Regions from separate parts of the Absiella sp. AM29-15 genome, predicted to be linked through region 2. Evidence: riboswitches for the same ligand, from Rfam matches in the RefSeq annotation. Region 2 holds a riboswitch; the other holds the start of a gene.
The links. A riboswitch is a leader RNA that binds a small molecule or an ion and turns the genes downstream of it on or off. The one in region 2 is predicted to bind ZMP and ZTP.
Positions count from the first base shown of each region.

Region 1 (4,189 bases), on a different contig from region 2:
CGGTTGTGCGTGAAAAAGCGAAGAAGAAAAATAAACCAATCAGTAATCGTGTTTTTGGAGTAATTGGTGTATGTATCGCTTTGGTATTCTCTGGTATCCTGTATGGATTAAAAGGTGGCATGAGTACAAATTCTCCACAAGATGCAATCGCAAAATATGGCAGTGATACTTTAAAGGTATATAACTGGGGAGAATATATTGATCCTGAAGTAAATGATGCCTTTGAAAAACAATTTGGTGTCAAAGTCATTTATGATACATTCGATTCCAATGAATTGATGTATACAAAACTACAGGGTGGAGAATCCTATGATGTTTTAGTGCCAAGTGATTACATGATCCAGCGTTTGATTGGAGAAGATTATCTACAGCCATTAGATAAGCGTATGATTCCAAATATCGCAGTATTGGCAGATGGTGTCAAAGGATTATCTTATGATCCAGACAACACATACAGTGTTCCATATTTCTGGGGTACAGTAGGTATTGTATACAATAAAAACAATATTGATAAAAAAGACCTGGAAAAAGAAGGATGGAACATCTTCCTTGACCAGAAATATAAAGGACATATCTATATGTATGATTCTGAACGTGATTCATTTATGATGGCATTGAAAGCTTTAGGTTATTCTATGAATACGGATGATGAAGCACAACTACAACAGGCATATGAATGGCTGGTAAAAGTTGTGGATACCATGAATCCGGAAATCGTCACAGATGAAGTGATTGACGCAATGATCAATGGAAATAAAGATATGGCTCTTGTATATAGTGGAGATGCAGCTTATATTTTATCTGAAAATGAAGAAATGGCTTATTATATGCCAAGTGAGGGAACCAATCTGTGGAGTGATGCAATGGTAATTCCAAAGAATGCGAAAAATCCAAAGCTGGCAAATGAATATATCAACTTCATTTTGGAATATGAAAACAGTATGAAAAATTCTGTATTTGTAGGATATGCAAGCAGTAATGGAGAAGTGTTGGATACGTTAAGTGGAGAAGGCGGCGATTTTGAAGGAAATGAAGCTTATCTGCCACGTGTAGGATATCCAAAAGATGAAATCTTTGAATTTAATGAAAAAGCAAAGAAAATCATGTCTAATTTATGGACAAAGGTGAAAATCGCAAATTAGAAGGTGAAAATGTGAAGAAACAAACCAAACGGATCATCTATCGTGTGGTCATCATCTGCGTAGTTGTATTTATGGTTTTATTAAGTGTTTTATAAAAGAAACAGGAATGTCATCTGGCATTCCTTTTCTGTGTCAGCTTTTGTAATAATATATAGAAAGGTATCACAAACTAAAAAAGCAGGCATCTCCATAATATAAGAAATGATGTACGCCCATTACTTATTGTCGTTGAAGTGGGGGACTTCTGCCTGCTTTTGGTAAAAAAATCTTTTAAATAAGATTGACGATGAATTTAAAAAATGATAAAGTATAAGCAGTTATACGACTGACGGAAGTGGAATTGACCACATGAAGTATAATGATACAAGCCGACCGTCTGGGCAGAAGATGTTCAGAAGTGTCGGCTTTTTTTGTGGTGAAAGGAGATTTTTATGAAAGAAATGGAATTAAAATACGGCTGTAATCCAAATCAGAAACCTGCGCGCATCTATATGAAAAATGGAGAACTTCCTATAACGGTTTTAAATGGAAAACCAGGATATATCAACTTATTAGATGCTTTCAACAGCTGGCAGTTAGTCAGAGAATTAAAAGAAGCAACAGGGCTTCCAAGTGCGGCAAGTTTTAAACATGTATCACCTGCAGGAGCTGCAGTATATGTACCATTAGATGATGTTATGAAACAGATCTATTTCACAGATGGATTGGAATTATCGCCAATTGCAAGTGCTTATGTACGTGCAAGAGGAAGTGATCGTATGTCTAGTTATGGTGATTTTGCGGCATTAAGTGATATCTGCGATGAAACATGTGCTAGATATATTGCGAAAGAAGTAAGTGATGGTGTCATTGCGCCAGGCTATACTCCTGAAGCATTGGAAATCTTAAAGAAAAAGAAAAAAGGCAACTATGTTGTAATCCAGATGGATGAAGCATATGTTCCTGAAGAAATAGAAACTAAAGATGTATTCGGTATCACTTTTGAACAAGGAAGAAATAATCTGAAGATTACAGAAGAACTGTTTGAAGATATTCCTACCGTAAATAAAGCATTAAGTGAAGAAGCAAAACGTGATTTGATCGTTGCGCTGATCACATTGAAATATACCCAGTCCAATTCTGTATGTTATGTCAAAGATGGTCAGGCAATAGGAATTGGTGCTGGACAGCAATCCCGTGTACACTGTACAAGACTTGCGGGCAATAAAGCAGACAACTGGTATCTTCGCCAGAATGAAAAGGTATTAAACCTGCCATTTAAAGAAGGTATCAGACGTGCAGATCGTGATAATGCGATCGATGTATATATTTCTGATGACTATGAAGATGTTTTGGCAGATGGCGTATGGGAAAATACCTTTACAACCAAACCTGAACCATTTACCAAAGAAGAAAAGAAAGCATGGTTATCAACCATGAAGGACGTTGCCTTAGGCAGCGATGCCTTCTTCCCATTTGGGGATAATATTGAACGTGCACATAAAAGTGGAGTTGCCTATATCGCACAGGCAGGTGGAAGTATCCGTGATGACAATGTTATTGAAACATGTGATAAATATGATATTGTCATGGCATTTACACATGCACGTTTATTCCATCATTAATAGATGAATATCAAATGCAGAATGTATCAGAAATCGCTGATCATATTCTGCATTTTTTTAGATATCTTTATGCTTTCTAATGAAAAAATGAATTTGAAACGATACTTGAAAATAAATGTGGTAAAATAAAGGTTAGCTGGAGGTATTTCAATATGAAAACAATTTTAGATCATACAAAATTACATCAAAAATATTTTGAAGAAATGACACAGATTCCTCATGGTTCTTATCATGAAGAAGCTATTAGCAATTATCTAGTTGCTTTTGCGAAGGCACAGGGATTACGTTATATACAGGATGATATGTTTAATGTCATTATATATAAGGAAGCAAGCAGTGGTTATGAAGATCATGAACCATTGGTGTTGCAGGCACATATGGATATGGTTTGTGAGAAAAATAAAGACAGTGTACATGATTTTGAAAAAGATCCACTATCCTTACGTATTGTTGATGGCTGGTTGATGGCGAATCATACAACCCTTGGCGCAGATGATGGCTGTGGGGTTGCCTATATGTTGGCCATATTAAGTGATGATACTTTAAAACATCCACGTCTAGAATGTATATTTACCGTACAAGAGGAAGTTGGATTATGTGGGGCACTGCATTTGAAAAAAGATCAGTTTGATGCCATAAGAATGATCAATTTAGATGATGAAAGCGGCTATGCGACATGTACAACAAGTGCAGGTGGCATGAATGTACTATTAGATAAGGAAATTATCCGCATCCAGGAGAAAATGGATGGGTATCGTTTATCAATCAAGGGTCTTGCAGGTGGACATTCAGGTGCGGAAATTGATAAAGAACGTGGCAATGCCAATAAGCTGCTGGTACGTATATTGTATGGAATTATGCAATACTTTGGATTACAGCTTGCACAGTTAAAAGGTGGATTGATGGATAATGCCATTCCAAGAGAGGCAAGTGCATTATGGATCAGTGATGGTAATTCAGAAAAGATAGAAGCATATGTAAAAGCGATGGCAGCTGATATTAAAAAAGAACTTGAATTCTCTGATGCAGGAGTGCAGGTGATTTTAGAGAAGACACAGATTGATTCTTATGTATCCGTTGAAGAAAGTGAAGCAATTCTGAAGCTGATGATGTTATTGCCAGATGGTTTACGTCATCACAGCATGAGCATAGAAGGTTTAAGTACCGCCAGCAGTAATGTTGGTGTTGTGTATATGGATGATAAGATGCTTCATATCAATTGCTCGTTAAGAGGTGCTTTGGAATCTTATATTGATGAGTTTGCGGCACAGATTGATACATTGGCAGAATTGTTTGGCTTTACCACAAGACATGTCGCAAGATATCCAGCATGGAGTTATGATGCGAATAGTCAAATGCGGGAAACCATGAAAGAAGTATGTAAAGAGCTGACTGGAAAAGATTTAGGCATCATGGCAACGCATGGTGGTTTGGAATGTGGCG
Region 1 is NZ_QVFL01000015.1:102,335-106,523, reverse strand. Features, by position in the region: gene DW761_RS15000 (extracellular solute-binding protein) at 1-1,142, shown strand, start outside; gene DW761_RS21690 (hypothetical protein) at 1,115-1,237, shown strand; ZMP/ZTP riboswitch at 1,454-1,531, shown strand; gene DW761_RS14995 (phosphoribosylaminoimidazolecarboxamide formyltransferase) at 1,574-2,746, shown strand; gene pepD (beta-Ala-His dipeptidase) at 2,899-4,189, shown strand, end outside.
Region 1: it holds a riboswitch for ZMP and ZTP, as region 2 does, so the genes downstream of both, DW761_RS14995 (phosphoribosylaminoimidazolecarboxamide formyltransferase) here and pflB (formate C-acetyltransferase) in region 2, are expected to answer to the same signal.

Region 2 (4,189 bases):
TCACTACTTGTATCAGCCGTTGTCATCTCCCATGTATCTGGATTATGGCAATATTTACAACGCATTGCACAGCCTTTTAAAAATATCACAAAACGTACACCTGGACCATCCACAGAACCAAAGGTTTCAACTGAATGAATACTTCCTTTTACTGGTGACATAGTATAACCTCCTTAAATGAAAAGGCCTGCGTAAACAGACCTTTCTTTATTTCTATAGACTTTCGTGGCAAGTTCTAGAAATAACATCTAACTGTTGTTCACGAGTTAAGTCAATGAATTTTACAGCATATCCAGAAACACGAATTGTGAAGTTCGCATATTCTTCTTTTTCAGGGTGTTCCATTGCATCTTTTAATTTTTCGATACCGAAAACATTAACGTTCAAGTGGTGAGCGCCCTGATCAAAGTAACCATCTAATACATGTACTAAATTATTTACTCGTTCTGCTTCATCATGTCCAAGTGCACCTGGATTGATTGTCTGTGTATTAGAAATACCATCTAATGCATATTCATAAGGTAATTTTGCCACAGAGTTTAATGACGCTAATAAACCGTTTGTTTCTGCACCATATGCAGGATTTGCACCTGGTGACAATGGTTCTCCAGCTTTACGTCCATCAGGAAGTGCTCCAGTAGCTTTACCATAAACAACATTACTTGTGATTGTTAAGATAGATGTTGTTGGTTCAGAATTACGATATGTGTGACGTTTTTCAATCTTGCCCATGAATGTTTTCAACAACCATACTGCGATATCATCTGCACGATCATCATCGTTTCCATAACGAGGGAAATCTCCTTCAATTTCATAATCGACAACCAATCCCTCTTCATCACGGATAGTTTTTACTTTTGCATATTTGATAGCACTCAAGGAATCTACTACATGAGAGAAACCAGCAATACCAGTTGCGAATGTTCTACGTACATTTGTATCGATCAATGCCATCTGGCTTGCTTCATAGTAATATTTATCATGCATGTACTGAATCAGATTTAAGATATTTACATAAAGATCTGCTAACCATTCCATCATGATATCATATTTATGCATAACTTCATCATAATCAAGGTACTCAGAAGTGATACCTCTCATTTCAGGACCAACCTGTGTTTTGGTTTTTTCATCGATACCACCATTGATGGCATATAATAAACATTTTGCTAAGTTTGCACGAGCACCAAAGAACTGCATTTCTTTACCCGTCTGTGTTGCACTTACACAACAGCAAACTGCATAGTCATCACCCCATACAGGGCGCATAACGTCATCGTTTTCGTACTGTACAGAACTTGTATCAATAGAGATACGTGCAGAATATTTCTTAAAGTTTTCTGGTAAGTGACTAGAATATAATACTGTTAAGTTTGGTTCTGGCGCAGGTCCCATGTTTTCTAATGTGTGTAAGAAACGATAGTCAGATTTTGTGACCATATGACGTCCATCCATTCCTAATCCTGCCAAATCAAGTGTTGCCCATACAGGATCACCTGAGAATAACTGGTTATAAGAAGGGATACGTGCAAATTTTACCATACGGAATTTCATTGTCATGTGGTCAATTAATTCCTGTGCTTCTACTTCTGTTAATGTACCATTTTCTAAATCTCTTTCAATATAGATATCAAGGAATGTGGAAACACGTCCAACAGACATTGCCGCACCATTCTGTGTTTTAATAGCTGCCAAGTATCCGAAGTATAACCATTGTACAGCTTCTTTTGCATTTTTTGCAGGACCTGAAATATCATAGCCATAACTTTCCGCCATTTTTTTCATTCCTTTTAATGCTTTGATCTGTTCAGCTAATTCTTCACGCTGGCGAATGATATCATCTGTCATAGTGCCACAGCCACAGTTTGCTTTATCAGCTTCTTTCATTTCAATTAAATAATCGATACCATATAAAGCAACACGGCGATAATCACCAACAATACGTCCACGGCCATATGTATCAGGCAAACCTGTTACAATTTTATTACGACGTGCTAAACGCATTTCTGGTGTATAACAGTCAAATACTGCATCATTGTGAGTTTTGTGGTAATCGTGGAAGATTTCATGTAGTTTTTCGCTTGGTTCATAACCATATGTAGTACAAGCTTCTTCACTCATTTTGATACCACCATAAGGCATGAAGGCACGTTTTAAAGGTTTATCTGTCTGAATACCAACAACCTTTTCTAAATCCTTCAATGCTTCATCAATATATCCAGGACCATATGAAGTTAATGAAGAAACAACTTCTGTTTCCATATCCAGAACGCCGCCTTTTGCACGTTCTTCTTTTTGAAGCTTCTGTAATGCATCCCATAATTTGTTTGTAGCTTCTGTAGGTTGCGCTAAAAAGCTTTCATCCCCATCATAAGGCTTGTAGTTGTTTTGAATAAAATCGCGGACATTTACTTCTTCTTTCCAGATTCTTCCGCTGAATCCTTCCCATTCTTTGCGTTCATTGCTCATAATCCTTACCTCCTGTTCACATGTTAAGTATAGCGAATGTTATCGTCCTGTGCAATTAAAACCATTTATAATCCATGTACGAATAAGCACAAGAAAAGAGCCTATACCAATCCAGACTCTATGCCCAGACGGTCGGCTCTTTTACATTATACTTCATGTGGTCAATTCCACTTCCGTCAGTCGTATAACTGCTTACACTTTATCATTTTTTATTTTACTCGTCAATAAGTGTTTTAAATTTTTTCATAAAACTGAATCTTATGTTTCTGACTTCGCTTTGCACGATACATCGCTTCATCACTATGACGGTATAATTCATCTACATTATGGCTGTCATTTGGATAACATGCCACACCAAAACTTGCGACGATTTCACGATCATCCATACAATTTAAAATGGCTAAACGGATTGCTTCAATTCTTGGCAGTATATCATAGTCACAAGATAAATTACGTAAGAATATCACGAATTCATCTCCACCGATTCTGCCACAATAATCTTCACTTCGACAAGCGCTACGCATACTTTTTGCGACATTGATTAAAACATCATCTCCATATTGATGTCCATAGGTATCATTTAATAATTTAAAATTATCTAAATCAATCAATACTAGAACATGCAGCACGTGTTTTCCACTATGTTGTAATGTGGATTCTATGCGATGAAATAAGGTTGAGCGATTATATAACCCGGTTAATGCATCTGTTTCTGATAAACGTTTCATACGTATCTTATCTTTTTTCTCATTATCGATATCATGCAATAATACACTTGCACGAACAAGGGAAGCATAAGGATCCCATACAAGCTGTATTTCTCCATAAGCCCAAAATTCATTGCCCTGACTGTCTATACGACGATGCTGTAAAGTGAAGTGATGTCTGCCTTTTTGATATTGATCAAGCAGATATTCCCGGGAGAATACCTTCAAATATTTTTTACGATCTTTTGGTGATACAAAATGTTCTGCTGCATAATGTGCAATGTAAGTGAACGAATTTCTTGCATTTTTTGGCAGTTCATCATTTAATGCACCTTCCAGCTTTTCAAAAACATCGTGTGTCAGATCATATTCATAATATGCAATACTGTCTTTTTTTCTTCGCTCAAAATCTTGTTTCCATCGCTCATAAGCAAGTTCTCGCTCATAGGCCTCCGAATAATCCTGATAAGAGATGATTGCGGTGGTTGGCTCTGATTTTTCATTATAAATCATGGTAAATTTACCTTTGATCCAGATATATTTCTGAGAGGTGGAATTTCTTCTTAAAAATACAGCCTCACCTTTTGGTTTCCCTTCCAGCATACTTGAGAAAAAACCTAAATATTCTTTTTGTGTTTCTTCTTTTATCAAATGCTGTTCAATTGCGGATTGTGGGATATTTTCCATCATCTTCTTTGGTTCTGTGGTTTTCTTTCCATCATTTGTATAATATAAAACTTTATTTTTCACATCATATCGAAGTATGACAATATTTCCCTGTTCTAATGCAATTTTCTTTTCTTCTTCACTAATACGAAGATCATGCATCATCTGTTTCATTTTTGTACTATCAAATGCAACAGCAACATATTGGTGTTCTATTGTATCTGGCACAATACGTGCTGACATCCAGCGTACTTTTCCATCTTTTCGTTTCACACGATATTCTACTTCAAACAAGATGCTTTCCTGCTGGATATAATTTGTGATTTCTTCTTTTATTCTAATGAGGT
Region 2 is NZ_QVFL01000021.1:58,167-62,355, forward strand. Features, by position in the region: gene pflA (pyruvate formate-lyase-activating protein) at 1-161, opposite strand, end outside; gene pflB (formate C-acetyltransferase) at 214-2,469, opposite strand; ZMP/ZTP riboswitch at 2,585-2,663, opposite strand; gene DW761_RS18165 (sensor domain-containing diguanylate cyclase) at 2,703-4,189, opposite strand, start outside.